DNA from 4 places in the Streptomyces sp. NPDC051452 genome. Region 1 is predicted to be linked to each of the others. Evidence: riboswitches for the same ligand, from Rfam matches in the RefSeq annotation. Region 1 holds a riboswitch; each other region holds the start of a gene.
What was found. Region 1 has a riboswitch for thiamine pyrophosphate ahead of thiO (glycine oxidase ThiO). Riboswitches for the same ligand answer to the same signal wherever they lie in the genome.
Positions count from the first base shown of each region.

Region 2: linked by a shared signal. The riboswitch ahead of ACIBA9_RS34095 (thiamine ABC transporter substrate binding subunit) and the one ahead of thiO (glycine oxidase ThiO) in region 1 are both predicted to bind thiamine pyrophosphate.
Region 3: linked by a shared signal. The riboswitch ahead of ACIBA9_RS03480 (purine-cytosine permease family protein) and the one ahead of thiO (glycine oxidase ThiO) in region 1 are both predicted to bind thiamine pyrophosphate.
Region 4: linked by a shared signal. The riboswitch ahead of thiC (phosphomethylpyrimidine synthase ThiC) and the one ahead of thiO (glycine oxidase ThiO) in region 1 are both predicted to bind thiamine pyrophosphate.

Region 1 is NZ_JBITEB010000004.1:368,783-375,941, forward strand. Features, by position in the region: gene thiE (thiamine phosphate synthase) at 1-627, opposite strand, end outside; gene ACIBA9_RS13905 (Rv2175c family DNA-binding protein) at 717-1,082, opposite strand; gene ACIBA9_RS13910 (NAD(P)/FAD-dependent oxidoreductase) at 1,167-2,399, opposite strand; gene ACIBA9_RS13915 (hypothetical protein) at 2,432-2,782, opposite strand; TPP riboswitch at 2,833-2,944, shown strand; gene thiO (glycine oxidase ThiO) at 2,942-4,123, shown strand; gene thiS (sulfur carrier protein ThiS) at 4,120-4,332, shown strand; partial or broken gene ACIBA9_RS13930 (thiazole synthase) at 4,335-5,126, shown strand; gene pknB (Stk1 family PASTA domain-containing Ser/Thr kinase) at 5,227-7,152, shown strand.
Region 2 is NZ_JBITEB010000021.1:41,495-48,653, reverse strand. Features, by position in the region: gene ACIBA9_RS34105 (CDP-diacylglycerol diphosphatase) at 1-701, shown strand, start outside; gene rlmN (23S rRNA (adenine(2503)-C(2))-methyltransferase RlmN) at 1,014-2,120, shown strand; TPP riboswitch at 2,149-2,256, shown strand; gene ACIBA9_RS34095 (thiamine ABC transporter substrate binding subunit) at 2,338-3,420, shown strand; gene ACIBA9_RS34090 (ABC transporter permease) at 3,468-5,069, shown strand; gene ACIBA9_RS34085 (ABC transporter ATP-binding protein) at 5,069-6,088, shown strand; gene ACIBA9_RS34080 (LAETG motif-containing sortase-dependent surface protein) at 6,191-6,880, opposite strand; gene ACIBA9_RS34075 (LOG family protein) at 7,040-7,159, opposite strand, start outside.
Region 3 is NZ_JBITEB010000001.1:866,490-873,648, reverse strand. Features, by position in the region: gene ACIBA9_RS03505 (hypothetical protein) at 1-161, opposite strand, end outside; gene ACIBA9_RS03500 (DUF3140 domain-containing protein) at 327-686, shown strand; gene ACIBA9_RS03495 (PRC-barrel domain-containing protein) at 759-1,115, shown strand; gene ACIBA9_RS03490 (hypothetical protein) at 1,149-1,322, shown strand; gene ACIBA9_RS03485 (alanine--tRNA ligase-related protein) at 1,625-2,803, shown strand; TPP riboswitch at 2,948-3,043, shown strand; gene ACIBA9_RS03480 (purine-cytosine permease family protein) at 3,033-4,436, shown strand; gene ACIBA9_RS03475 (hypothetical protein) at 4,490-4,627, opposite strand; gene ACIBA9_RS03470 (response regulator transcription factor) at 5,212-5,877, shown strand; gene ACIBA9_RS03465 (sensor histidine kinase) at 5,874-6,989, shown strand; gene ACIBA9_RS03460 (SpoIIE family protein phosphatase) at 7,080-7,159, shown strand, end outside.
Region 4 is NZ_JBITEB010000022.1:26,107-33,265, reverse strand. Features, by position in the region: gene ACIBA9_RS34700 (LacI family DNA-binding transcriptional regulator) at 1-248, shown strand, start outside; gene ACIBA9_RS34695 (metallophosphoesterase) at 472-1,551, shown strand; gene ACIBA9_RS34690 (hypothetical protein) at 1,734-2,603, shown strand; gene thiC (phosphomethylpyrimidine synthase ThiC) at 2,623-4,410, opposite strand; TPP riboswitch at 4,403-4,580, opposite strand; gene ACIBA9_RS34680 (YibE/F family protein) at 4,661-6,178, shown strand; gene ACIBA9_RS34675 (SsgA family sporulation/cell division regulator) at 6,368-6,805, opposite strand; gene ACIBA9_RS34670 (IclR family transcriptional regulator) at 6,904-7,159, opposite strand, start outside.

The sequences.
Region 1 (7,159 bases):
GGCGAACTCCGCCGCCGCGGCGCCCGGGTCCTCCGCCTCGGTGACGGCGCGGACGACGACCACCCGGCGGGCACCGGCGTCCAGCACCTCGTCCAGGTTGCCCAGGTCGATGCCGCCGATGGCGAACCAGGGGCGGTCGGTGCCCAGCCCGGCCGTGTGGCGGACCAGGTCGAGGCCGGGCGCGTGCCGGCCCGGCTTGGTGGGGGTCGGCCAGCACGGGCCGGTGCAGAAGTAGTCCACGCCCTCCTGGACGGCGGCCGCGGCGGCCTCCTGCTCGGCATGCGTGGAGCGGCCGATCAGGACGTCGTCGCCGAGGATCGCCCGGGCCGCGGGGACCGGAAGGTCCCCCTGGCCGAGGTGCAGCACCCCGGCGCGGGCGGCGTGGGCGACGTCCGCCCGGTCGTTGACCGCGAGCAGTTTGCCGTGCCGGGCGCAGGCGTCGGCGAAGACCCGCAGGTGCTCCAGCTCCTCGGCGGCCTCCATGCCCTTGTCGCGCAACTGCACGATGTCGACCCCGCCGGCCAGGACCGCGTCCAGGAACTCGGCGAGGTCGCCCTGGCGCCTGCGCGCGTCCGTGCACAGATACAGGCGGGCGTCGGCGAGCGCGGCGCGGGCGGTGTCGGACATGCGCGGGTCCCCCGTGATCGGTAGAGCTGATGGTTCGGTGGGCGGCGTGCGGGTTCGGGACCGCACGCCGCCTCGCTACGCGGCCTGGCTCAGACGGCGAGCGCCTGGGCGCGGCGCTTCACCTCCGTGCCGCGATTCTCGCTCAGGGCCTGCGCGGGCGTGCCCGGCAGGGTCGGGTCGGGGGTGAAGAGCCACTCGATCATCTCTTCGTCGGTGAAGCCGTCGTCCCGCAGCAGGGTCAGGGTCCCGGACAGGCCCTTGACGACCTTGTCCCCGTCGATGAAGGCGGCGGGGACGTGCAGCGCCCGGTTCTCACCTCGGCGTACGGCGATGAGCTGGCCGTCCTTGACCAGCTGCCGCACACGCGTCACCTCGACATCGAGCTGTTCGGCGATGTCGGGGAGGGTGAGCCAGGCGGGGACGAGAGCGTCGATCTTGGTGTCAATCTCGGTCACGGCATCTAGCCTGCCATCCCCCACCGACAGTCGGAAGCCAGGCGGGTCCACCCGGGGACGTCCGCCGGGCCCACGGCGGGGTCCCTAGTCGGCGGTGGCGGCCTTCAGCGGCCTGGCCGGGTCGGCCAGCGCCGCGGCGTCCATCGGCCGGCCCGCCTCGATCAGTCGCCGGCCCTGGGCCAGGTCCCGGGGCCGGCCCACGGCCAGCAGGGCCACCAGCCGGCCGTCCCGCAGCCAGCACACCGCCCAGGCCGGACCCGCGGGGTCGCCGCGCCACACCAGCCGGTCGGCCCCGGCGTGGTGGCCGGCGTACTGGACGAAGCGGCCGAACTGCTCGGACCAGAAATACGGCACCGGGTCGTAGACGGACGAGGTCTCGCCGAGGATGTTCGCGGCGACCGTGCGGGGGCCCTGCAGGGCGTTGTCCCAGTGGTGGACGAGCAGCCGTTCGCCGTAACGCGCCGAGGGGAAGGAGGCGCAGTCTCCGACGGCGTACACGTCCTCGGCGCCGGTGCGCAGCCGGGCGTCGGCGAGGACCTCGCCGTGCGCGCCCAGCTCGATGCCGGATCCGGCCAGCCACCGGGTGGCGGGGCGGGCGCCGATGCCGACGACGACGGCGCCCGCGGGCAGCCGGGTGCCGTCGGCGAGCACCACCGCGCCGGACTCGACGTGCTCCACGCGCGCGTCGGTGCGCAGTACGGCTCCGCTGTCGGCGTACCAGGCGGCCATGGGTGCGGCCACCTCCGCGGGCAGCACCCCCGCGAGCGGCCGGCCGGCGGCCTCGAGGACGGTCACCGCACAGCCCGCCTGCCGGGCCGCCGTGGCGAACTCCGCGCCGATCCAGCCGGCACCGACGACCACGATGTCGTGCTGCCGTTCGAGCACCGGGCGCAGTCGTTCCGCGTCGTCCAGGGTGCGCAGCAGATGCACGCCGGGCACGCCCTCGGTGCCCGGCAGGGTGATCGGCTCGGCGCCGGTGGCCAGGACCAGGACGTCGTAGGGCACCGGCCCGGCCTCGGTGTCCAGCTCGCGCTCGGCCAGGCGCAGCGCGAAGACCTCGCAGCCGAGCCGCAGCTCGACGCCGAGCGACTCGAAGTCCACGTCGAAGGCGGAGTCCTCGGCCTTGCCGAGCAGCACCGCCTTCGACAGCGGCGGCCGGTCGTACGGCTGGTGCGGTTCGGCGCCGATGACGGTCACCGCGCCCCGGAAGCCCTGTTCCCGCAGGGCGACCGCGGTCTGCACCCCGGCCATGCCCGCGCCCACCACGACCACGCGCCGCGTCGGTGACGTGGCCTGTCCCGCTGTCTGCTCGCTCACTCGATCACCATAGACACGTGACGCTCTGTCAGTCAGGGGGCGTGCTCGGTGACCTGCTCCACAACGCTCGTCCCGGCACCGGCCTGGGACTCCCACCGCCAGTCCTCCTCCAGGCGCACCCGGCCGTCCGGAAGCTCGACGACCCGCGAGAGGCAGTGCCCCGAGGACGTCGTTCCGTCGGTCTTGAGCTGCACGTACCGGAAGTCCAGCAGGTCGCCCGCGCGGGTGCCGACCAGATGGCCGCGCACCACGTCACCGCCCGCGTACTCGGCCCAGACCTCGCCGTCCCGCTCGTGGTAGGCGAACCGGGTGCGGGTGCCCACCTGTCCCGGCGCCTGGTCGGCGACCGGGGCGAGGACGAGGCCGTCGAGCGAGCGGGTCATGAGGGGCTCCCTTCTGGGTGGCGAGCGCCGCGGGCTAGGCTGGTCACCGTACAAGCACTCGCGGGAGCCCGGACGCACCGGGCTGAGAGGGAGGCTGGCGGCCTCCGACCGTACGAACCTGATCCGGGTCATGCCGGCGAAGGGAGGGGCTGGACGCCCATGTCGTCACGTACGTCCGACGTCCTCGTCATCGGGGGCGGAATCATCGGCCTGGTCACCGCCTGGCGCGCGGCGCAGCGCGGGCTCGCCACGGCCGTGGCCGATCCCGAGCCCGGCGGCGGGGCCGCCCAGGTCGCGGCGGGGATGCTGGCCGCGGTCACCGAGCTGCACTACGGCGAGGAGCGGCTGCTCGCCCTCAACCTGGAATCGGCCCGCCGCTATCCGGACTTCGCGGCCGAGCTGACCGAACTGACCGGCCAGGAGCTCGGGTACCGCCGTTGCGGCACCCTCGCGGTCGCGCTCGACACCGACGACCGCGCCCATCTGCGCGAGCTGCACGCCCTCCAGCAGCGCTCGGGCCTCTCGGCGGAGTGGCTCTCGGGGCGGGAGTGCCGGCGGCTGGAGCCGATGCTGGCGCCCGGGGTGCGCGGCGGCCTGCGGGTCGACGGCGACCACCAGATCGACCCCCGGCGGCTGGCCGCGGCCCTGGTGAGCGCGTGCGAGCGCGCCGGAGTGGTGTTCCACCGGACGTGGGCCGAACGGCTCGACGTCGTCGGGGGCCGGGCCGCCGGCGTCACCACGGCGGACGGCACCGAGCTGCGCGCCGGCCAGGTCGTCCTCGCCGCCGGCAGCATGAGCGGACGGCTCGCGGGTCTGCCGCCGGCGCTGGTGCCGCCGGTGCGGCCGGTGAAGGGGCAGGTGCTCCGGCTGACCGTGCCCGGCCGCTTCGCGCCGTTCCTGAGCCGTACCGTGCGGGCCGTGGTCCGCGGCAGCCACGTCTACCTGGTGCCCCGGGAGAACGGTGAACTGGTCGTCGGCGCGACCAGCGAGGAGCTGGGCTGGGACACGACGGTCACCGCCGGCGGTGTGTACGAGCTGCTGCGCGACGCCCACGAGCTGGTGCCCGGCATCACCGAGCTGCCACTCACCGAGACCCGCGCCGGGCTGCGCCCCGGCTCGCCCGACAACGCTCCGCTGCTCGGCCCGTCCGGCCTGGACGGGCTGCTGCTGGCCACCGGGCACTACCGCAACGGGGTGCTGCTCACCCCGATCACCGGGGACGTGCTGGCGCACGCGCTGACGACCGGTGACGTTCCCGAGGAAGCCCGCCCGTTCACCCCGCGGCGCTTCGGCGTCCTGCCGCCGGAGCCGTCCGCCCGCACCGTGGAGCAGCCCGCATGACCCCCACCGTCACCATCTCCGTCAACGGCGAGCGCCGGGACATCGCCCCGGGCACCGCGCTCGACTCCCTCGTCGAGACGTTCACCGCGGCGCCCTCCGGGGTGGCGGCCGCCGTCAACGAGACCGTCGTCCCGCGCACCCGGTGGGCGGCCACCGCGCTCGCCGAGGGTGACCGCGTCGAAGTCCTCACCGCCGTCCAAGGAGGCTGATCATGGCCGACGATCCCTTCGTCCTCGGCACAGTGCCCTTCACGTCCCGGCTGATCATGGGTACGGGCGGTGCGCCCAGCCTGGAGGTGCTGGAGCGGGCCCTGATCGCCTCCGGCACGGAGCTGACGACGGTCGCGATGCGGCGGGTGGACCCTTCCGTGCACGGCTCGGTGCTGTCGGTGCTGGAGCGCCTCGGCATCCGGGTGCTGCCGAACACCGCGGGCTGCTTCACCGCCGGGGAGGCCGTGCTGACCGCCCGGCTGGCCCGGGAGGCGCTGGGCACGGATCTGATCAAGCTGGAGGTCATCGCCGACGAGCGGACGCTGCTGCCCGACCCGATCGAGCTGCTGGACGCGGCGGAGACGCTGGTGGACGACGGGTTCACGGTGCTGCCGTACACCAACGACGACCCGGTCCTCGCGAGGAAGCTGGAGGATGTCGGCTGTGCGGCGGTGATGCCGCTGGGCTCGCCGATCGGGTCGGGGCTCGGCATCCGCAACCCGCACAACTTCCAGCTGATCGTGGAGCACGCGCGCGTGCCGGTGATCCTCGACGCGGGTGCCGGTACGGCCTCCGACGTGGCGCTGGCGATGGAGCTGGGGTGCGCCGGGGTGATGCTCGCCTCGGCCGTCACCCGGGCACAGGAGCCGCAGACCATGGCCACGGCCATGCGGCACGCGGTGGAGGCGGGCCGGCTGGCGCGGCTGGCGGGGCGCATCCCGCGCCGCCACTTCGCCGAGGCCTCCTCCCCCACCGAGGGGCGCGCCCGGCTGGACCCCGAGCGTCCCGCCTTCCCCTCCGGCGGGTCGCACGACGGTCACAGCTCTGCTGCATTGCGTCCCGGTCAGGACACGGGAGACGGGAGTGTCGGTCGTCCCTCGTAGACTCCCCTGCGTGGATACGACCCTTCAGGACCCCCTCGTCGGGCAGCTGCTCGACGGCCGGTACCGCGTGGACGCGCGGATCGCGGCCGGCGGGATGGCCACGGTCTACCGGGCCCTGGACACCCGCCTGGACCGTGTGCTCGCGCTGAAGGTGATGCACCCGGCGCTCGCGGGCGACGGGGCCTTCGTCGAGCGGTTCATCCGGGAGGCGAAGTCCGTCGCCCGGCTGGACCACCCCAACGTGGTGCAGGTCTTCGACCAGGGCGCCGACGGGTCGTATGTGTACCTGGCGATGGAGTACGTCGCCGGGTGCACCCTGAGGGACGTGCTGCGCGAGCGGGGCGCGCTGCAGCCGCGGGCCGCGCTGGACATCCTGGAGCCGGTGCTCGCCGCGCTCGGCGCCGCGCACCGGGCCGGTTTCGTGCACCGGGACATGAAGCCCGAGAACGTCCTGATAGGGGACGACGGGCGGGTGAAGGTCGCCGACTTCGGGCTGGTGCGCTCGGTGGACACCGTGACCAGTACGACGGGTGCCGTGCTCGGGACCGTGTCGTACCTCGCGCCCGAGCAGATAGAGCAGGGCACCACCGATCCACGCGTGGACGTGTACGCGTGCGGTGTCGTGCTCTACGAGATGCTGACCGGCGGCAAACCCCACGCCGGGGACTCCCCGGCCCAGGTGCTCTACCGGCACATACACGAGGACGTGCCCCCGCCCTCGGCCCTCGTGCCCGCCCTGCCCTACCAGCTGGACGAACTGGTCGCCTCGGCCACCGCCCGCGACCCCGGCATCCGCCCGCACGACGCGGTGGCACTGCTCGGCCAGGTCCGCGAGGCGCGCGGGGCACTGACCGACGCGCAGCTGGACGCGCTGCCGCCGCAAGCGCTGTCCGCGGAGCATGACGGGGCCGAGGACCGTACGAGCGTGATACCGCGCTCCCCGACCGTCCCGCGGGCGCTGCCCGTGGACGCGGACCCGGCCCCGGACGGTGTCCACCGCACCACCCGGTTGCAGAGCCCGCCCGGCCTCGACCGGCGGCGGCCCGCGCGTCCCCGTCGTGCGGTGCTGGCGGTGGTCGCGGCCCTGCTGGTGGTGTTCGGCGTGGGCGCCGGGGTCTGGTACATCAACTCCGGCCAGTTCACGAAGGTCCCCCCGTTGCTGGCCAAGACGGAGGCGCAGGCGCGGCAGCGGCTGGAGGCGGCCGGGCTGGACGTCGGGCGGGTCAGGCGGGCGTACAGCGACACCATCGAGCGCGGCACCGTCGTCAGCGCCGATCCGGCGCCCGGCTCCCGCATCCGGGACCACGACTCGGTGGCCCTGACCGTCTCGCTGGGACCGCAGACGGTGAAGGTGCCGGATGTGACGGGACAGCCGCTCGCCAAGGCGCGGGCGCGGCTGAAGGCGGCCGGGCTGGAGCCGGGCATGGTCACCCGGGCGTTCAGCGAGGACGTGTCGGGCGGCTCGGTGATCTCCACCACGCCGCGTACGGGCACCGAGCGGCACGCCGGTTCGGCGATCGCGCTGACCGTCAGCAAGGGCCGGCCCGTCGACGTGCCGGACGTCACCGGCGACGACCCGGACAGCGCCCGGCAGGAGCTGGCGGACGCCGGACTGAAGGTGAAGATCGCCACCGGACGGGTCGACTCGGAGTTCGACAAGGGCGAGGTCGCCACGCAGAGCCCGCGCGACGGCAGCGAGGCGGCCGAGGGCGACACGGTGACGCTGACGCTGTCCAGGGGTCCCGAGATGGTCGAGGTGCCGGACGTGGTCGGCGACAGCGTGGACGACGCCCACGCCGCCCTGGAAGGGGCCGGCTTCGAGGTCGACGAGGACCGCGGGCTGCTCGGGTTGTTCGGCGACACCGTGAAGAAGCAGTCGGTGCCGGGCGGCAAGAGGGCACCCAAGGGGTCGACGATCACGATCACCATCCGGTGACGGGGCT
Region 2 (7,159 bases), on a different contig from region 1:
GCCAGCCCACCGACAACGACCCGCTGTGGAACGACGTCCAGTACTGCACCCACGGGACGGTCCCGCCGCCACCGCAGCCGAAGCCCGCCTGCCTGAAGACGACGCCGAACTACGTCGTCCTGCACGGCAAGCCGGAGAACCAGCACAACTACCTCCTGATCCCCACCTGCCGGATCACCGGCATCGAATGCCCGTTCCTGGAGACCTCCGGGGCGGAGAACTACTGGAACGACGCGTGGGAGAACGCGCGGAGCGGGGGGAGCTTCCCCGTGCAGTACCCCAACATCGGGCTGGGGATCAACTCGCAGGGCGCCCGCCGCTTCGACCAGCTGCACATCCACATGGCGGGTGTCCGGGCCAGTACCCAGCGACGGTTGCAGGAACTCGACACGATGGGCCGTCTGGCCACCCAGCCCTCGCAGTGGAACGCCCCGGCCAACCAGTCCGCCGTCTCGGGCCCCCCGGGCAGCGGGGACCGCACCTACCGGATCCTCAAACTCCCCAACCTCGCGCAGAACCTCTTCACGCTGCTCTACCGCTATGTGGTGGTGCCGTCCGGCCTGAACATGGCGGACCAGACCCTGATCGTGGTGCCCAAGATGACCACCGCCGGCTTCGCCGGATCGTTCTACGTCCTCAACAGCGACACTTCCCTCCACAACGGCACCAGCACCTGCGACTACCTGCTGGTGTACAACTGAGCCAAGAGGACGAAGACTCCGCACAGGACCCCTACGCCCACGAAGGCCCACCGGAACCACGGCGGGCCTTCCCAGCGCTCCGCCCGTCGCACCGCCGCGTAGGAGGAGGTCGTTCCTCGCGTGTGCCCGGCCGTACGGCCGGGCACACGCGGACGACAGCCTTCCGCATCAACATCGACGACGCCGGACGGGTGCGGGCCGTCCCTGGGCCGTCCGAGGTCGACCAACGCTGACAGTCGCCGCCCGCGGGTGACCACCCCCACCCCGCTCTGGCCTGGGCCCCCGGCGATGATCTGCGACACTGGACGTGTTATGCCTGCACCCGGAGAACTCACTTTCGTCGCCCCGCGCGGAGCCAAGAAGCCGCCGCGGCATCTCGCCGACCTCTCGCCCGCCGAGCGCAAGGACGCGGTGGCCGAGATCGGTGAGAAGCCGTTCCGCGCCAAGCAGCTCTCGCAGCACTACTTCGCGCGGTACGCGCACGACCCCGAGCAGTGGACCGACATCCCCGCCGCCTCCCGCGAGAAGCTGCGCGAGGCGCTGTTCCCGGAGCTGATGAGCGTCGTCCGGCATCTGTCGACCGACCAGGGGACCACGCGCAAGACGCTGTGGCGGCTGTTCGACGGCACGCTCGTCGAGTCCGTGCTGATGCGGTACCCGGACCGGGTCACCATGTGCATCAGCTCGCAGGCGGGATGCGGCATGAACTGTCCGTTCTGCGCCACCGGGCAGGCGGGCCTGGACCGGAACCTGTCCACCGCCGAGATCGTCCACCAGATCGTGGACGGCATGCGGGCGCTGCGGGACGGCGAGGTGCCCGGGGGACCGGCGCGCCTGTCCAACATCGTCTTCATGGGGATGGGCGAGCCGCTCGCCAACTACAAGCGCGTGGTCGGCTCCATCCGCGCGCTCACCGACCCCGCCCCGGACGGACTGGGGCTCTCGCAGCGCGGGATCACCGTCTCGACCGTCGGATTGGTGCCGGCCATCCACCGGTTCTCCGACGAGGGCTTCAAGTGCAGGCTCGCGATCTCCCTGCACGCCCCCGACGACGAACTGCGCGACACCCTCGTCCCCGTGAACACGCGGTGGAAGGTGCGCGAGGTGCTGGACGCCGGCTTCGAATACAGCGAGAAGTCCGGCCGCCGGCTGTCCATCGAGTACGCGCTGATCCGGGACATCAACGACCAGGCCTGGCGCGGTGACCGGCTCGGCCGGCTGCTGCGGGGCAGGCCGGTGCACGTCAACCTCATCCCGCTGAACCCGACGCCGGGTTCCAAGTGGACCGCCTCCCGGCCGGAGGACGAGAAGGCGTTCGTCGAGGCAATCGCCGCGCACGGGGTGCCGGTCACGGTCCGGGACACCCGTGGTCAGGAGATCGACGGGGCGTGTGGTCAGCTCGCCGCCACCGAGCGGTAACCTGGCCGGGTCCAGTCCACATATCTTCATATTCCGACAGGGGAGCGCCACAGCGCTGAGAGTGCGGCGATCGGGCCGCAGACCCTCTGAACCTCGCCCAGGTCATTCTGGGTAGGAAGTTCGGTCATCACTCATGCTGTTGCGCCCTGCCCGGGTCCCCTCGTGGAGCCCGGGCGGGGCCGCGTCTCTTCCTGGCCAACCCCCAGGAGGACATCCAGTGCACAACAAGACCTTCGTGGCCGTGGCGGCGGGGCTCTGCCTGGCCGCCCTCCCCGCCCTGACCGGGTGCGGGTCGGGCGGCACCGTGAAGGCCACGGACGCCAAGACCGTGACCCTCGTCAGCCACGACTCCTGGGCCGTCTCCAAGAACGTCCTCGAGGACTTCGAGAAGCGGTCCGGGTACAAGGTGAGGGTCCTCAAGGACGGCGACGCCGGACAGGCCGTCAACAAGGCCCTCCTCACCAAGGACAACCCCCAGGGCGACGTCCTCTTCGGCGTCGACAACACCCTGCTCTCCCGGGCCCTGGACAACGGGCTGTTCCAGCCGTACCGGGCCAAGGACTCCGCTCTGGTCCTGCCGCCGTACCGGGTCGACCAGGACAGGCACCGTGTCACGCCCGTCGACACCGGCGACATCTGCGTCAACTACGACAAGGCCTACTTCAGCGAGCACAAGCTGACCCCGCCGCGGACCTTCGCCGACCTGGCCGACCCCCGGTACAAGAACCTCCTGGTCACCGAGAACGCGGCCACCTCCTCGCCCGGCCTCGGCTTTCTGCTCGGCAGCGCCGCGAAGTTCGGCGACGACCGCTGGCCCGACTACTGGAAGAAGCTCAAGGCCAACGGCGTCAAGGTCGTCGACGGCTGGGAGCAGGCCTACTACCAGGAGTTCTCCGGCTCCTCCGAGGGCAGGAAGGCCGGCGGCGACCGGCCGCTGGTGGTGTCCTACGCCTCCTCCCCGCCCGCCGAGGTGATCTACGCCAAGAAGCGGCCCGCGACCGCCCCGACCGGGGTGTCGGCCGGGACCTGCTTCCGCCAGACCGAGTACGCCGGACTGCTGAGCAACGCGCGGAACGCCAAGGGTGGCAAGGCGCTCCTGGACTTCTTGCTCAGCAGGGAGTTCCAGGACGACATGCCGCTGAACATGTTCGTCTACCCGGTGCGCAAGGGCGCCCAGGTGCCGCCGGAGTTCGTGAAGTACGGCCCCCAGGCCGCGGACCCCCAGATCCTGGCCCCCGACAAGATCGCCGCCGACCGCGACCAGTGGGTCAAGACGTGGACGTCACTCGTACTGAAGTAGCCCCGCGCCGGAGCGGCGGCCGGACAAGCGCGGCACGGCTGGGCCTGATGGCCCTGCCCGTCGCGTTCTTCGCGCTGTTCTTCGCCTGGCCCGTGGCCGCGATCGTCGGCCGCGGCCTGAAGACGGACGGTGGCTGGCAGTTCGGGCGGATCACGGACGTCGTCACGCAACCGGACATCCGGCACGTGTTGTGGTTCACCACCTGGCAGGCGCTCGCCTCCACCGCGCTCACCCTGCTGCTCGCCCTGCCCGCCGCCCATGTCTTCGCCCGTCTGGACTTCCCGGGCAAGCGGCTGCTGCGGGCCGTCGTGACCGTTCCCTTCGTGCTGCCGACCGTCGTCGCCGGCAGCGCCTTCCTGGCGCTCGTCGGACGGGGCGGACTGCTCGACGAGCTGTGGGGGGTACGGCTGGACACCACCGTGTGGGCGATCCTGCTGGCCCACGTGTTCTTCAACTACGCCGTCGTCGTGCGCACGGTCGGCGGTCTGTGGGCCCAGCTCGATCCCCGGCAGGAGGAGGCCGCCCGGATGCTGGGCGCCTCGCCGTTCGCGGCCTGGCGGAAGGTCACCCTGCCCGCGCTCGCGCCCGCGGTGGCCGCTGCCGCGCTGATGGTGTTCCTGTTCACCTTCACCTCCTTCGGTGTCGTGCAGATCCTCGGCGGCCCCACCTTCTCCACCCTCGAAGTGGAGATCTACCGGCAGACCTCCGAGGTCTTCGACCTGTCCACGGCCGCCGTCCTCACCCTCGTGCAGTTCGCGGCCGTCGGCGCGATCCTCGCCGTGCACGCCTGGACCGTACGGCGGCGGGAGACCGCGCTGCGCCTCGTCGACCCGGGAACGACCGCCCGCAGGCCGCGCGGCGTACGGCAGCGGGCGCTGCTCGGAGCCGTCCTCGCCACCATCGCCCTGCTCCTGGTGCTGCCGCTCGCCGTCCTGGTCCGCCGCTCCCTGGACGCGCCCGGCCTCGGCTACTATCGGGCGCTGACGAACTCCGACGGCGGTACGTTCCTGGTGGCGCCGGTGCACGCCGTGTGGACCTCGCTGCAGTACGTGGCCGCCGCCACCGCCATCGCCGTGGTGATCGGCGGCCTCGCCGCCGCCGCGCTGGCCCGCCGGGACGCGGGGCGGCTGGTACGGGGCTTCGACGCGCTGCTCATGCTCCCGCTCGGCGTGTCCGCCGTGACCGTCGGCTTCGGGTTCCTGATCGCCCTCGACAAGCCGCCGCTGGACCTGCGCCAGTCCTGGATCCTGGTGCCGCTCGCCCAGGCGCTGGTGGGCGCCCCCTTCGTCGTACGGACCATGCTGCCCGTGCTGCGTGCGGTGGACGGCCGGCTCCGGGAGGCGGCGGCCGTGCTCGGAGCCTCGCCGTGGCGGGTGTGGCGCGAGGTGGACCTGCCGATGGTGCGGCGGGCGCTGCTGGTCGCGGCCGGGTTCGCGTTCGCCGTCTCGCTCGGCGAGTTCGGGGCGACCGTGTTCATCGCCCGGCCCGACAACCCGACGCTCCCGGTCGCCGTGGCCCGGCTGCTGAGCCGTCCCGGCGATCTCAACTACGGCCAGGCGATGGCCCTTTCGACGATTCTGATGGTGGTGTGCGCGCTCGCGCTGCTCGTCCTCGAGCGGCTGCGCACCGACAGGACGGGGGAGTTCTGATGCTGCTGGGCCTCGACGCCGCGACGGTACGCTTCGGCGGGCGGCCCGTGCTCGACGCGGTCGACCTCGCGGTCGCCGAGCACGAGGTGGTGTGTGTGCTCGGGCCCAGTGGCAGCGGCAAGTCCACACTGCTGCGCGCGGTGGCCGGGCTCCAGCGGCTGGACTCCGGGCGGGTGCTGCTCGACGGGCGCGACCAGCGGGACGCGCCCGCGCACCGGCGGGGTGTCGGGCTGATGTTCCAGGACCATCAGCTCTTCCCGCAGCGGGACGTCGGCGCCAACGTGGCCTTCGGGCTGCGTATGCACGGGGTCGCCAAGGGCGAACGCGAGGCCAAGGTGGGGGAGTTGCTGGAGCTGGTCGGGCTGCCCGGTGCCGAACGGCGGGCCGTGGCCTCCCTCTCCGGCGGCGAGCAGCAGCGCGTGGCCCTCGCCCGGGCGCTGGCGCCCCGGCCCCGGCTGCTCATGCTGGACGAGCCGCTCGGGCAGCTCGACCGCTCGCTGCGCGAACGCCTGGTGGTCGAACTGCGCGAGCTGTTCGGCCGGTTGGGGACGACCGTGCTCGCCGTGACCCACGACCAGGGCGAGGCGTTCGCGCTGGCCGACCGGGTGGTGGTGATGCGGGACGGGCGGATCGCCCAGTCCGGGACGCCTCTGGAGGTCTGGCAGCGGCCAGCCGACGCGTTCGTGGCCCGCTTCCTCGGCTTCGACAACATCGTCCCGGCGACCGTCGCCGGGACCGCGGCCGACAGCGCCTGGGGCAAGCTGCCGGTGCCCGACGGCTGCGCGCAGGGCGACCGCACGCTCCTCGTCCGGCCCGCCGGGGTACGGCTCGTGGCGCCCGGCGAGGGTTTGCCGTGCACGGTGACCGCCCGCACCTTCAAGGGCACCCATGTGTCCGTCCGCCTGCGCCCCCAGGACGGCCCGCCCCTGGAGGCGGCCTCGGCGCTCCGGGACGCGCCCGGGGTCGGAGACGCGGTCGGCGTGGAGTTCGACCCGGCGGAGATCGTCCTGCTCAGCTGATCACGGGGCGCCATGACCGGGCACCCCGGCCTGGCGGGCGTACGACCGCGGCCCGTCCCCGGTGACGGGGACGGGCCGCGGTGTGGTGCGGGGGGCGAGGGGTCAGCCGTCGTTGCGGGCCCCGCGCCGGCGCATGCCGAAGAAGACCGCGCCGCCACCGACGACGACCAGGGCGGCCGCGACGCCCGCGATCAGGCCGGTGTTGGAGTCGGCGCCGGTCTCGGCGAGGTTGGAGTCGGCGGCCGCCGGGGACGGCGCGTTGCCGGGGGTGCCCGCCGGGGCGGGGGTGGACCGGGAGGCCGACGGCGTCGGGGTCGCCGACCCGGTCGGGGCCGACTTCGACGGCGTCGGGGTCGAGGAGGCCGGCGGCGTCGGGGTCGGGCTCTCCTCCTTCTTGCAGGCGGTGGACGGGGTCACCAGATCCGGCTTGACGTCGGCGTCGACGATGTTGCCCGCCTTGATGTGGACACGGTAGGTCGCGTTCGGCTTCCAGTCCTCCCGGAAGGTGGCCTGGGTGCCCTCCTTGGATCCCTTGACCACCTGGTCGGCGACCTTCGTCTCGACGCCGCCGGCACCCTCGAGGAAGACGCTGACGGCGGCCGGGACGCCGGAGGCATCGATGTCGGTGACGACGATGACGCCCTTGGCACCGTCGCACTTGGCCTCGGCCTTGAAGTCACCGATGGCGCAGGCGAAGGCGGAGCTCGACAGTCCGAGCACCACCGCGGCCGAGGCGGACGCGACACCGAGGGCGCGCACGGAACGGCGTGCACTACGACGAGTTATGGACACGTTTGTCCTTTACAGAGCATAACTGCGGGGGGCTGAGGGGGAGTTGGGACGACGGATGAGGTGATGTCCCAGCGCCCCCAAGTGGCTCACAGGTCTATAAGCGCTCCGTCGGCAGTGTCAATGCATATGCCGTCAACAGCGAGCGGCTTTGCCCGTTTATTAACCACCGAGACGTTTGATCGCGGCCGGAGCCTGCTCGATCCGGTCAACGAGGGTGATTCGGGACTCCATTGACCGCCCCCGCGCCAGCGACCGCAGCAACGGCCACGCCGGCAACTC
Region 3 (7,159 bases), on a different contig from region 1:
TCGGCGCCCGACACGTCCTCCGGTTCGACGTCCTCCAGGCCGCTCGCGCGCAGGAACTCGACGACGTCGATGACCGTGTACGCCATCCCCGCGAAGCACTGGCCGACCCGGACCCTGCGGCCACCGTCCGCCGCGGGCGGGTACACGATCACGTGGGGCATGGCGCCACCATGCGCCCCGGCCGCGCCGGGACGCATGCGGAGGGCGGCCGTACGGGTAGCCGCCGTGCTCCCCGCGTGCGGACCTCGCGGCGCTCCCGCAGGGTAGGAGAGGCGTTTCGCATCCGGGGACAAATCCAGGAGGCGGGGACAAATCTAGGAGAAGGGGTGACGGGAGTGGCCGAGGCGACGACCGACGACGAGCGACGGGAAACCTGGGACACCTTCCGGGAAGTCGTCAACATGTCACCGTCCGCCCTGGAAAACTGGCTGGAGACCGACGAGTCGCGGGCGGCGGGGCAGAAGAAGGACGGCGACGGCGAGTCGACCGGGCATGCCTCGGGGCGCACCATCGTCGCCATCCTGCGGAAGAACAAGAGCGACCTGTCCGACTCGGACTACGCCCACATGCGCAAGGTCACCGGCTATGTCCACCGCCACCTCGCGCAGCGTCCGTCGGGAGACGTGCGGGACAGCCGATGGCGGCACTCGCTGATGAACTGGGGCCACGACCCCCTCGACGACTGAAGACACCGGACGCGCGAGCGGGGCGGTGACATCGGTGGGGCCACCGGGGGTACCCCGCTGGAGGAGGTCATGATGTTCGAGGCAAGCGACATCCGCGAATGGCGGGGCCACGACGTGGTGGACCGGGAAGGTCACAAGATCGGCGTCCTGGAGGCGGTCTATGTGGACACGGCCACCGACCAGCCCTCGTTCGCGACGGTGACCATGGGCCTGCCGACCCGGCGCCGACTGGCGTTCGTCCCCCTGTTCGGCGCCACGGTCGGTCCGGGTTATCTGAAGGTCGCCCACGGCAAGGACGTGGTCAAGAAGGCCCCGGCGATCGACACCGACGGCGAGCTGGCCGCCGAGGAGGAGCCGGGCGTCTTCGCCCACTACGAACTGGACTACACGGTGGGTGCGGGCGGCGAACGGCGCCTCGCCCGCCGCTGAGACGCGGCAGCAGCCGGGAGACCGGGAGATCCGATGAGCCTGTTCCTGTTTCTGATCCTCGTGGCCGTGGTCCTGGGCATCATCGGCTTCGTCGTCCACGGCCTGTTCTATCTGCTGGTCATCGGCGCCATCGTCCTCGTCGTCGACCTGGTCTACGGCGTGACGCGCGTCCGGCGCGGAGCCAAAGGGCGTCGCCGGGGTCGCTGAGGCGGTCGGCGCGGGCACCGAGCGGCGGCGGGTTCGGCCTGCCGGAAATCCCGGTGCCGCAACGGGCGGGGTGGGTTAAGGTCGGCCCCATGAACGTCACCGGCCGAGACACCGTCACCACCGCGCGAGCGACCAGCTCGCCGGTTGCCGCCGCCTGACCTTCACTCTTCCCACCGGCGACCGGAAACGGCCGCCGGTGGTGGTGTGACGTCCCGTCGTTCCCGCTTCCTCGCCCCGGTGTGACGACCACGTGGTCTCCCGTTTCCGGTGCCTCCCCGCCACGACGCGAAGGAGTCACCCCCATGGACACGGAGCACATCCAGCGCACGTTCGTCGAGTACTTCGAGGAGCACGGCCACCGCCGGATCACCGGTTCCACGCTGCTGCCACCGCCCGGCGGCCCCGTGCTGTTCACCACCGCCGGCATGCATCCGCTCACCCCGTATCTGGAGGGCCGGCCGCACCCGCTGGGCACGCGGCTGGTCAATGTGCAGCGCTGTCTGCGCACCACGGACCTGGAGGAGGTCGGCGACGCCACCCATCTGACCGTCTTCGAGATGCTCGGCACCTGGTCATTGGGCGACTACGACGGCTCGACGAGTCTCGACTGGGGCTACGGACTGCTCACCGAGGGGCTGGGGATCGATCCCGGGCTGCTGCACGCCACCGTGCACGGCGGTGACGACCGGACCGGGCCGGACACCGACTCCCTGCGGGTGTGGCAGGAGCTCGGCGTCCCCGTGGAACCGACCGTGGACGCCAACTGGTGGTCCAACGGGCCGGTCGGCCCGTGCGGGCCCGACTCGGAGATCTTCCTGTGGAGCGGTGACACCCCGCCCCGGTCGACGCCGACCCGCGACGAGCGCTGGGTGGAGGTGTGGAACCACGTGATGATGCGCTACCGCCGGCTCGAGGACGGCTCCCTCGTGCCGCTTCCCCGGCGCAACGTCGACACCGGGCTCGGCCTGGAGCGGCTGGCCTCGCTTCTCCAGGGCAGGTCGTCGGTGTTCGAGTGCGACGTCTTCGACCCCTGGCGCCGCCTTGTGCCGGACCTGTGGCCCCTGGACGAGCCCTCGCTCCGCCTGGTCTACGACCATCTGCGCTCGGCCGTCGTGGTGATCGGCGACCGGGTGCGCCCGGCCGCCACCGGGCAGGGCTACGTACTGCGCCGCCTGGTGCGCCGGGTGCTCACCGTGCTGTGGCGGGACGACCCCTCGCGCAGCCTGGGAGACCTGCCGCTGGAGCTGGTGTCGCACACCCTGGACCACTTCCGGCAGAGCGGCGAACCCGGCGACGTACGCCGGTTGTTGCTGGAGGAGGAACGCCGGTTCGGGCGACTGCTGGAGCGGGGCCGGAAGGTCCTCGCCCGGCCCCGGTTCCGGGGTCCGCTGCGTGAGGAGGACTTCCACCACCTCCATGACACCCACGGCCTGCCCCGCGAGCTGGTGACCGGCCTGCGGCCGGACCTGGGGGGAAGCTGACAGGGGTGCCGCCGGAGGGATGCCGCGCGGCGTCCCTCCGGTGGGCCGGTCGGGCGGTGGGGGCGGGGTCGGACCGCCTCGGCCCCCGCTCGCTCCCCCGCCCGGGGGGTATCGGCCACCGGTGGGGGGCTATTCTGGCCGCCGTACCTGGACACGGGGTGCCCCCGCACGGGGGCTGAGATCACACCCGTCGAACCTGAACCAGTTAGGACTGGCGGAGGGATGTCGCATGTCGTTGCCGTATGCCCATGAGAAGGCGGCCGTCGCCGCGTCGCAGCGGGTCTTCGAGGGGCGGATGCCGACGGCTCCCGGGGATCTGCGGGTGGAGGCGCGGGGCATCACCCCGGTGCCCGAGGACGCGCGCTACGGCAGCCCCCGCCGGCTGTTCACCGTATGGTTCGCCCCCAACCTGACCATGACGGGCGTGTTCACCGGCACCGTCGGCGCGGCGCTCGGCCTGGACTTCGCCACCGCGTTCGTCGCCGTGGTGCTCGGCACGCTGCTCGGCGCGGCGCCCACCGCCTACCTGGGGACCTGGGGCAGCCAGACCGGGGCAGGTCAACTGCCGCTCGCCCGGCTGGCCTTCGGGCGGGCCGTCGCCCTGCCGGGCGCTCTGCAGTGGCTGTCCTCCATCGCCTGGGACGCGCTGATCGGCCTGTTCGGCGGGGAGGCGCTGGCCCAGTTGTGCGGCTGGCCGTTCTGGGCGGGTGTCCTGGTGATGCTGGCGGCCCAGGGGGCGCTGGGCGTGCTCGGGTACGAGGCGATCCACCGGTTGCAGACGGTGATGACGTTCGCGCTCGCCGCCTCGCTCGCCGGCCTGGCGGTGAAGCTCCTGCACGGCACCCACCCCGCGACGGCCGCGACCGTGCACGGCGCCGACCGGGCGGGCGCCTTCGTCCTGACCTGCACCATCGCGCTGAGCCTCGCCCTGTCGTGGGCCCCGTACGCCAGCGACTTCAGCCGCTATCTGCCCCGGACGGCGTCCCGTGCGCGGATGTTCTGGTACACCCTGCTGGGTGTCAGCGTGTCCTTCGTGGCGGTGCAGGCGCTCGGCCTGTGGGGAGCCGCGCAGTTCACCGACCAGACCGCCCGCGGCGTCGACACACTGCTCGGCGGTGGCGCGCTCGGCGCGTTCGGGCTCCTCACGATCGCTCTCGCGGCGCTGTGCAGCAACGCCATGAACGATTACAGCGGATCGCTGGCGCTGCAGACCATGGGGGTGCGACTGCCCCGGCCGGTCGCGGCCGCGCTCGCCGCGGCCCTCGGTTTTCCGCTCGTGCTGTGGATGCACGCGGCCGACACCACCGCCCGCTTCCAGAACGTGCTGCTGTTCGTCGGGTACTGGATTCCCGCGTTCGTCGCGATCGTGGTCGTCGACTGGGTGGTGCGCGCCCGGGCCCGCGGCGGCCGCCCCGTCGACCTGGCGGCGGAGACGGCGGGGCCGCGGCGGCCGTGGTGGCCGGCCCCCGCCGCGTTCGTCGCCGGTTTCGCCGTGTCGGTGCCGTTCATGAGCACCAGCCTGTACGTGGGCCCGGTCGCCCGGGCGCTGCACGGCGCCGACCTCGCCTACCCCGTGGCGTTCCTCACGGCCCTGCTCGTCTACGCGCCGTTGCGCGTACGCCGCAGCGCCTGACCGTCCCTCCGTCCCTCGACAGCCCGCCGAGGCCGAGGCGCGCCGCTTCGGCTTCAGCGAACGTGGCGGGCGGGCCGGGTCGCGAGGTCGAGCGCCTGTTCCAGGGGCCCGCGCCGGAAGCGGTGGCGCCAGGCGGTCGCCGACAGAGCGGTGGCCGCGATGACGGCGAAGAGCACCGGCGGCACCGACATCGAGTCACCGTCAACCACCCCGACGTGGCAGACGCCGACGAGCAGCCACAGGCCGACGATGTGGCCTCACCCCCCTGGCGGCGGGGGCGCGATGCCCCTGTCCGCCCATGTCCTGCACCGAGTCGTACGCGGCACCCGGCGGCGACGGCCAGGCACCCCGCCACCACGGCGAGGGCCACACCGGTGTTGCCGACGATGGAGAAGGTCGTCTGGCTGTGGGGCGCCGCGACCAGCAGCCAGGCGGCCGGGGTGAATCAGCCGTCCCGTCGAGGGCGCACCGGCCGGACCGCGACGGCACTGGGCCTCCGGCGACTGCCGTGGCTCCCGCGACGGAGCCATCTCCCGCGCGGGCGGTGCCTCGGTGGGGGCGGGCGGCGCCGCGTCCGGGGCATGCGCACAAGGGGCCGCCGCGCGTCCGGCGCGGCCCGCCGGGTGGCTTTCCGGGGGCGCCCGCGCCGACCGGCCGGAGCCGCACCGGCCGATCCGGACCGTGGGGCCGATCGGCGGAAACGGCCCCTGTCCGCTCGCGCCCCGGCTCCCGGCGTGGTACGCATCGAAGCGGGCATGCGAGGAGCGGAGCACACGTGATCCGGGTACTGGTGGTCGACGACGAGGCCCTGATCCGGGGTGGCTTCACGCACATCCTCAGCGCGGCGGACGACATCGAGGTCGTGGCGGCGGTTCCGGGCAGCCAGGCGGTGCGCACGGTGCACGAGGCACAGCCGGACATCGTCCTGCTGGACATCCGGATGCCGGACGTGGACGGGCTCACGGTCCTGGGCGAGCTGCGCCGCATGCCGGACCCTCCGGTGGTGGCCATGCTCACGACGTTCGACGCCGACGAGTACGTGACGGCCGCGCTGCGCTCCGGTGCCGCCGGCTTCCTGCTCAAGGACACCGACCCCGAACAACTCCCGCACCTGGTACGGGCCCTCGCCGAAGGCGGGACGGTGCTGTCGTCGAAGGTCACCCGCACGGTGGTGGACGGCTATCTCGACAAGGGCGGACGCGAACCCGCCACCCGGCTCACCGACCGGCTCACCGACCGCGAGCGGGAGGTCCTCGTCCTCATGGCCACCGGGCTGGGCAACACGGACATCGGACGACGGATGAACCTGAGTACGGGCACCGTCAAAGGCCATGTCAGCGCGGTGCTCAACAAGCTGGAGGTCGGCAGCCGGGTGCAGGCCGTCCTGATCGCCGAGCGCGCCGGACTGCTCGGGCCGCCGCACGACGAGGACACCCCATGACCTCCCGGTGGACGCCCACGCCACTGCTCGACGCCGCCCTGGTGGCCGTCGCGCTGATCGACGTGTGGATCAACGTCGGTTTCCACGAACCCCCGGTGGCCCCGGTCGTCGCCCTGGTCGCCGCCCTCGCCCTCGTCATGCGACGCCGCCGGCCGCTGCTGACCTTTCTGCTCACGATCCCGGCCGCCATGATCACGGATTCGGTCGTGGCCCCCGTGGCGGCGCTGTACACGCTCTCCTCGCTCAGCCGTCACCGTGTCCTGCTGGGCGGCTGCGCCCTGGTGTACGCGGTCACCGACTTCCTGCCCTGGCCCTGGTCCACCCTGCGCACGGACGAACTCGCCGGGACCCGCAACATCGTCCACTTCGGCTACAGCCTCGCGACGGCGGCCGCTCCCGTCTTCCTCGGCCAGCTCGTCCAGGCCCGCCGCGAGCTGTCGCTGCGGCTCACCGAGATCACCGCGGCCCGCGAGTCGGAGCGGCTGCTGACCGCGCAGAGCGTCCTGGCGAAGGAGCGCGCGCAGCTGGCCCGGGAGATGCACGACGTGGTGTCCCACCAGGTCAGCCTGATCGCCGTACAGGCCGGTGTGCTCCAGGTCGGCAGCCGGGACGAGGACACCAGACAGGCCGCGGCCTCGATCCGGCGTCTGAGCGTGCAGACGCTGGACGAGCTGCGACACATGGTCAGTGTGCTGCGGGCGTCCGGCAGCCGTCCCACGGAATTGACTCCCCAGCCCTCCCTCGCCGATCTGCAACGCCTGGTCGCGGGCAGCGGCATCGAGGCCGAGCTGAAGACGGACCTGCCCGAGGACCTGCCGCCCACGGTCCAGCGGGCGGTGTACCGCACCGTCCAGGAGGCCCTGACCAACGTCCGCAAACACGCCCCGGGCGCCACGGCCACCGTCCGTCTGGTCAGCAAGGACGGCGTCGTGCACGCCACGATCACCAACACCGCCCCCACCCGGCCCCCGCTCCCGCTGCCCAGCGCCCACCACGGCCTCGCCGGTCTGGGCCAGCGCGCCGAACTCCTCGGCGGCACCGTCACGTCCGGGCCGACGGCCGACGGCGGCTGGGAGCTTCGCCTCCAGGTGCCCGTCGAACGGAACCGCTGACCGGTGCGGGCGGCCGGCGGCGCGAGGACACGCCGGGGGCCATGTGAGACCGTGGTGCAAGGAAACCCGCCCGCGGATGGGGCCGAGACCATGGCGCTCAGACACACGGCGAACGACCGCCGGGGCGATCCGTTCGACATCACGTCGGCCGCCGTCGCCCTGGTGGACGG
Region 4 (7,159 bases), on a different contig from region 1:
TGCTGCTGGTGTGCTGCAGCGAGTCCATGGTCTACGCCAACACCGAGCCGCCCGTCACCACGCTCTCCCTCAAGCCCCGCCGCATCGGCACCGCCGTCGTCCAACTGCTCATCGACGCCATCGAGGGCGTCGAGACGGACCGGCCGGTGGAGCAGGTGATACCGACCGAGATGATCGTGCGCGCCTCCTCACAGCGTCGTCCCCCGCGCACGACGGTCAGTCCGCCGCGGACACCGGACGACACATAGCGACCGCGGGCCGTGATCGTGGGCCCGCCGCCCGGTGCGGGCCAGCCGAACACCGGCCAAAGGGGGCGAAAGCCGCGGTGAACTGGAGTCTTGTTCCGATTCAGCACCCCTGGGTCATCACACGGCGCTACGCGCATTCCTATGATGGGCGCACGACACCGTGGACCGCTGCGACCAGGCAGTCCGAAGCGGTGCAGATGCGGCGCGATGGTGGAGGGGTCTGATGACTCAGGGGGCCGGTCAGGGACCCGAGGTGGAGCGGACGGCGACGCTACGCGACTTCCGGGTGCCCGCGTACGTCCATGAAACCGGTCCGTTCGCCGGAAGCGTCCACCCGGGAGACACCCTCCCGCCGGTCGACGAGGCGTATCCCGAGGGATACACGCCCACCCAGCGCGACCTGCCGGTCATCAACCGCGGCGACACCGTCCAGGTGCCCGCGGACCCCGCCCCCGCCGCGGCCGCACCGCAGCCGACGGCAGGGCCCGGACCGCTGTTCGTCGTCGGTGACGTCCACGGATACCTCGACGAACTGATGTCCGCCCTCCGGGGTCAGGGACTGATCGACACCGAGGGCCAGTGGTGCGCCGGCACCGCCCGGCTGTGGTTCCTCGGCGACTTCACCGACCGCGGGCCGGACGGCATCGGCGTCATCGACCTGGTGATGCGGCTGTCCGCCGAGGCGGCCGCGGCCGGCGGCTACTGCAAGGCACTCCTGGGCAACCACGAACTGCTGCTGCTGGGCGCCAAGCGGTTCGCCGACACCCCCGTCAACTCCGGCGCGGGAACGGCCACCTTCCAGGCCGCCTGGCTGCTCAACGGCGGCCAGAAGACCGACATGGACCGTCTCCAGGACCACCACCTGCAGTGGATGGCCCGACTCGACGCGGTGGAGGAGGTCGACGGCTATCTGCTCCTCCACTCCGACACCACCGCCTATCTCGACTACGGCGACTCGATCGAGGCGGTCAACGACACCGTCCGCGAGACCCTCACCCGTAATGACGCGGACGAGTGCTGGGACCTGTTCCGCAAGTTGACCAAACGCTTCTCCTTCCGCGACGAGGGCGGCGCCGACGCCGTCCGCTCCCTCCTCGATACGTACGGGGGCACCCGGGTGGTTCACGGCCACAGCCCCATTCCCTACCTCCTGGGCGACGTCGGGTCCGAGGACGACGACGAGGGCGGCGGCCCGGTCGTCGAAGGACCGCACGTCTACGCCGACGGGCTCGCCATCGCCATGGACGGCGGAGTGACCATGGCCGGAAAGCTGCTGGTCCAGCAACTTCCCCTGGGCGGCTGACGGTTCCTCGGGCCGGTGTCCGCCGGCGGAGTACGCGCGGACCGGAAGGGCAATTTCCGGCAACCCCCTGTCACCGTGGACCGCCACGGCTCTACCATCGGCTTATCCGTAGCAGGCTCCCCTCCGTTTCTGCCCGACGGCTCGCCGGCGTGCGAGCCCCAAGCCCTACGGAGCATCGGGGGATGCACATGAACAGCGTTCCGCAGCACCTGCAGAACGAGGACCGCCAGGAGTTCGAGCGGATCCTCGATGAGGCGCTGCGCTCCGCACCACACCGACCGGATCTGGCCGCCGTCGGACAGCGGCTCAACCCCGAACAACTGCGCACCATGGCACTCGACGCCACCGCCCTGATCACCGCGGCCGCGGCGGCCGAGTACCAGCACTACGTAAGGGTCCGCGACGAACTGCGCCACCCGGCGCTGTCCGGTGCCTCGCCCCCCGGCGACACCACCAGCGCGGGTCCCGAGCCGGCCGCGGCCGCGGCGGACCTCGCCGCCACGCTCGGCGAGGCCGCCGAGACCACCGGCGCGGGCGCCATCGCGGTCATCGCCGTCCTCGCACCCGTCTTGTCCGGAACCGCCTCGGCGCTCTTCCTGCTGGTCGGGTACATCCTCAGAGCGCTCGACCCCGGGCAGACCATCGCCCGGACCATGCTCACCGCCGGCTGGGTGTTCGGCGCGGTGACCGCTGCGGCGATCCTCATCGCGGGCGCCGGACTGCTGATCACCGCGCTGCGCAACGGCAACTCCGCGGAGGCCCGGGCACGGGACGCCGCACAGGAGGACCTGGAAAGGGCCAGAGCGGCCTGGCGGGACGCCCTCCTGGAGCGGGGCGTCCTGCCGTTCCTGCGAGAGGCCCTCGCCGAGCCCGGGTCGCCGCCCGTGCGCCGCACGACCCCGCCCGGGCCGAGCGGCCGCATGCCACGCCTCGGCTACGACCGCCCCGGCTTCAGCAGCCCCGACGACGGCGCCGCCCCCGGCCGCCCGAGATTCACCAGCCCCGACTACACGAGCCCGGACTTCGGCGGCCCCGAGCACCAGCCGGAGTGAGGGCACCCGCCCCCGTCGACTACCCGTCAGCGAGCGGCAGATACACCCGGTTGCCCGCGGCCGCGAACTCCTTCGACTTCTGAGCCATCCCCTCCTCGATCTCGGTCCGGCTGCCGCCGTGCTCCCGGCGGATGTCCTGCGAGATCTTCATGCTGCAGAACTTCGGGCCGCACATGGAGCAGAAGTGGGCCGTCTTGGCGGGCTCCGCCGGGAGGGTCTCGTCGTGGAACTCGCGTGCCGTGTCCGGGTCCAGAGCGAGGTTGAACTGGTCCTCCCACCGGAACTCGAAGCGGGCGTCGGACAGCGCGTCGTCCCACTCCTGGGCGCCCGGGTGGCCCTTGGCGAGGTCGGCCGCGTGCGCGGCGATCTTGTAGGTGATGACGCCCGTCTTGACGTCGTCCCGGTTCGGGAGGCCCAGGTGCTCCTTGGGCGTGACGTAGCAGAGCATCGCCGTGCCCCACCAGGCGATCATCGCCGCACCGATACCGGAGGTGATGTGGTCGTAGGCCGGTGCGACGTCGGTGGTCAGCGGGCCGAGCGTATAGAACGGAGCCTCATCGCAGATCTCCTGCTGAAGGTCGATGTTCTCCTTGATCTTGTGCATCGGGACGTGGCCCGGGCCCTCGATCATGGTCTGTACGTGAAAACGCTTGGCGATCCGGTTGAGTTCCCCGAGCGTGCGCAACTCCGCGAACTGCGCCTCGTCGTTGGCGTCCGCGATCGACCCCGGCCTGAGACCGTCGCCCAGCGAGTACGTGACGTCGTAGGCGGCGAGGATCTCGCACAGTTCCTCGAAGTTCTCGTACAGGAACGATTCCTTGTGGTGCGCCAGACACCACGCGGCCATGATCGAGCCGCCGCGCGAGACGATGCCCGTCTTGCGGTTGGCCGTCAGCGGTACGTAGGCGAGGCGCACGCCGGCGTGGACGGTCATGTAGTCCACGCCCTGCTCGGCCTGCTCGATGACGGTGTCCTTGTAGATCTCCCAGGTCAGCTCCTCGGCCCGGCCGTCGACCTTCTCCAGGGCCTGGTAGAGCGGCACCGTGCCGATGGGGACGGGGGAGTTGCGCAGCACCCACTCCCGGGTCGTGTGAATGTTGCGGCCGGTGGAGAGGTCCATGACCGTGTCGGCGCCCCAGCGGGTGGCCCAGGTCATCTTCTCGACCTCCTCCTCGATGGAGGAGGTCACCGCGGAGTTGCCGATGTTGGCGTTCACCTTCACCAGGAACCGCTTGCCGATGATCATCGGCTCGATCTCGGGATGGTTGACGTTGGCCGGCAGCACCGCACGACCTGCGGCGATCTCCTCACGGACCACTTCCGGCGCCACGTTCTCCCGGATGGCCACATACTCCATCTCCGGCGTGATCTCGCCCCTTAGCGCATAGGCGAGTTGGGTCACCGCCGTGCCGGCCCGGCCCCGGCGCGGCTGACGCGCGCGGCCGGGGAACACCGCGTCCAGGTTTCGCAGGCCGCCGCGCGGTGAGGTGTGCTTGATTCCGTCGTCCTCGGGACGGACGGGCCGGCCCGCGTACTCCTCGGTGTCGCCGCGAGTGATGATCCAGTTCTCCCGCAAGGGGGCCAAGCCCCTGCGGACATCGGTGTCCACGAGCGGATCGGTGTACGGGCCCGAGGTGTCGTACAACGTGACCGACTGCCCGTTGGTGAGGTGCACCTGACGGACCGGCACGCGCAGGTCGGGACGCGAGCCCTCGACATACGCCTTGTGCCAGCCGATGGACGTTCCGGCCTCCTCGGACTTTTCGTCCTGGACGGAGACAGGCGTGCGTGCGTCCTTGTTGGTCATGAGACCTACTCCCTACGCCGGCATTACCCGGTAACAGGTTCGGCGGTCGACGCAGCGGTGTCCGTCTGACGACGCTTCCCGCGGAACGTCGTTCGTTCCACGTGAAACATCGCGTGTACGGAGGTCAGCGCCCTCTCAGCCCGGTGCTCCGAGCTCCCGCGTGTGCAAAGGTGCCTCCACGCTAGCGTCATGTGTGGTGCGGTGAACAGTGGGCCCCGGCCCTTCTTGCGATGATCGGGTGGTGACCAGAATGGAGCAGTACCCCTACCAGCCACCCGAGCCGCGCCGCCGCGGCGCCTCGGGGCCGGCCGGTGCGTACGACGGTGAACGCGGTCACGCGGGCCACGGTTCCCCCGGCGACAACGGACAAGGGCATGGCTCCGGCGACGGCAGCACGCACGAGCACGGTTCCGGCGACGGCAGCAGGCAGGAGCTTGGCTCCGGCGGCGGCCAGAGGAGTGGGCACTCACACGGCCACAGTCACAGCCATGGGCCCGCCGCGCCCGTCTCCAAGCATCTGCGCAAGGTCATCGCCGCGATCCTGGTGCCGTTCACCGCGGCGGTCCTGGTCGGTCTGGTGGTGCTCTGGCCCGGGGGAGCGCCGTCCCACAAGCGCACGGGCGTCGGTTTCGACCGCCAGACCCAGCAGGCGACGGTCACCAAAGTCGTCGAGGTGAGCTGCAAGTCGGTGAACGCCTCCGGCGGGACGACCACCGGTGACCCCACCGCCGTTCAGGGCGATCCGGCGGCACGGAAAGCGGGCGGCACCTGCAAGAGGGCGACCGTCCGGGTCGACACCGGCAAGGACAAGGGCCGTACGTTCACCGAGATCGTGCAGCCCGACCAGCCGCGGCAGTTGCACCAGGGCGAGCAGGTCGTGGTCGCCTACGAGCCCTCGGCGCCACGGGAGTTGCAGTATTCGGTGACCGATGTGAACCGGAAGTTCCCCATGGCGCTGCTCGCGGGGATCTTCGCGGTCGCGGTCGTCGTGGTCGGGCGGCTGCGGGGACTGATGGCGTTGATCGCGCTGGCCGTGAGCTTTCTGGTGCTGACCCTGTTCATCCTGCCCGCGATCCTTCAGGGGGCGAATCCGCTGCTGGTGGCCGTCGTCGGGGCGAGTGCGATCATGCTCATCGCGCTCTACATGTGCCACGGGCTGTCGGCCCGCACCTCGGTCGCGGTGCTCGGCACACTGGCCTCCCTCCTACTGATCGGCTTCCTCGGCTCGGAGTTCATCGACTGGGCCGCCCTCACCGGAAACACGGACGACAACACCGGCCTGATCCATGGCCTGTATCCATCGATCGACATGAGCGGCCTGCTGCTGGCCGGCGTCATCATCGGTTCCCTCGGCGTCCTAGACGATGTGACGGTGACGCAGACGTCGGCCGTCTGGGAGTTGCACGAGGCCAATCCCTCGATGGGCTGGCGCGGGCTGTACCGGGCGGGCATCCGCATCGGCCGTGACCACATCGCGTCCGTCGTCAACACGCTCGTGCTCGCCTACGCCGGTGCCGCGCTGCCGTTGCTGCTGCTGTTCTCCATCGCACAGAGCAGCGTGGGGGCCGTGGCCAACAGTGAACTGGTCGCCGAGGAGATCGTGCGGACGCTGGTGGGATCGATCGGCCTGGTGGCCTCGGTCCCGCTCACCACCGCGCTCGCCGCGTTGGTGGTGTCGGCCGACCGGCCCGGCACAGGCAGGCCGGGGGCCGGCGCGGCACAGCCCCTTCCGGCTCGTACCGGCAGAGGCCACCGCCGTAAGCGGTGACCCCCGGCGGGGCCCGTCGTCAGCTCGGGCGCGAACTCGGGTTCGGGTACAGGCGCCGGGCCTGGCTCCGGGCCGGCTCCGGCTCTAGGACGCGCCTCGCCGCCCGCATGGGCCCTTCCGGTGCAGAAGCGTTCCTGCACGCGGTTCGACGTACGGGCCGGAGTACTCGGCGCTCCAGCTCGCGACGCTTCAGCCGGCGCTCTGCTCCTCGGCCAGGATGCGGTCCAGGGCCTCGTCGAGATGAGCGTCGAAGTCGGCCAGCGCACCCTCCTGACCGAGCGGCACGAGCTTGTCCGTCCGGTCGAGGAAGGCCACGAGCGGTGGTGTGGACGAGCGGAACAGGGCCTGGTCGCATCCGACCTGAAGCCGGATCAGCACCTCGCCCAGCACCTCCGTATCGGCGGGCGCGATACGCACGTCCCCCTCCCCGCACGGCCGGCCGACTCCGTCGATCAGGAGCTCCCGTCCGAAGGCCCAGGTCACCGGGGCATCGCCGGGCAGGTGGAAGGTGAGGCGCACCGCATAGGGATCCCGGGTCTCATAGCGCAACTCCACCGGAATGCGGAAGGAGAGCTCCTCCGAGACGAGAAAGCTCATCATGACCTCTGCCTGTACGGACTCGCGCATCGCCTACCCCGTCATATGACATTGACTGGCCGGGATTCATCCCTCGACCGTGGTCAAATCTTGCTTAAAGTACACGACAGATCACAAGGAGTAGGTTTTCAGATACTGATAGAGAGGCTCAAGGACCCCAAGTGGCGCCCGATCTCCGTCTGTAGCCGGTGCGCCGTGGGGAGCAGCCGATCGGCGTGACGGACCGGCACGGAGATGGCAATCGCGGCCGCGGTGGTGCCGGCGGTGATCGGAACGGCCGCGCAGACCGTGCCCAGCGCGTACTCCTGCCGCTCCACCACCGTCTGCATGGGACGCGTCCGGGTCAGGCGACGCAGCAGGGCGCCGCCGTCTCGCACGGTGTAG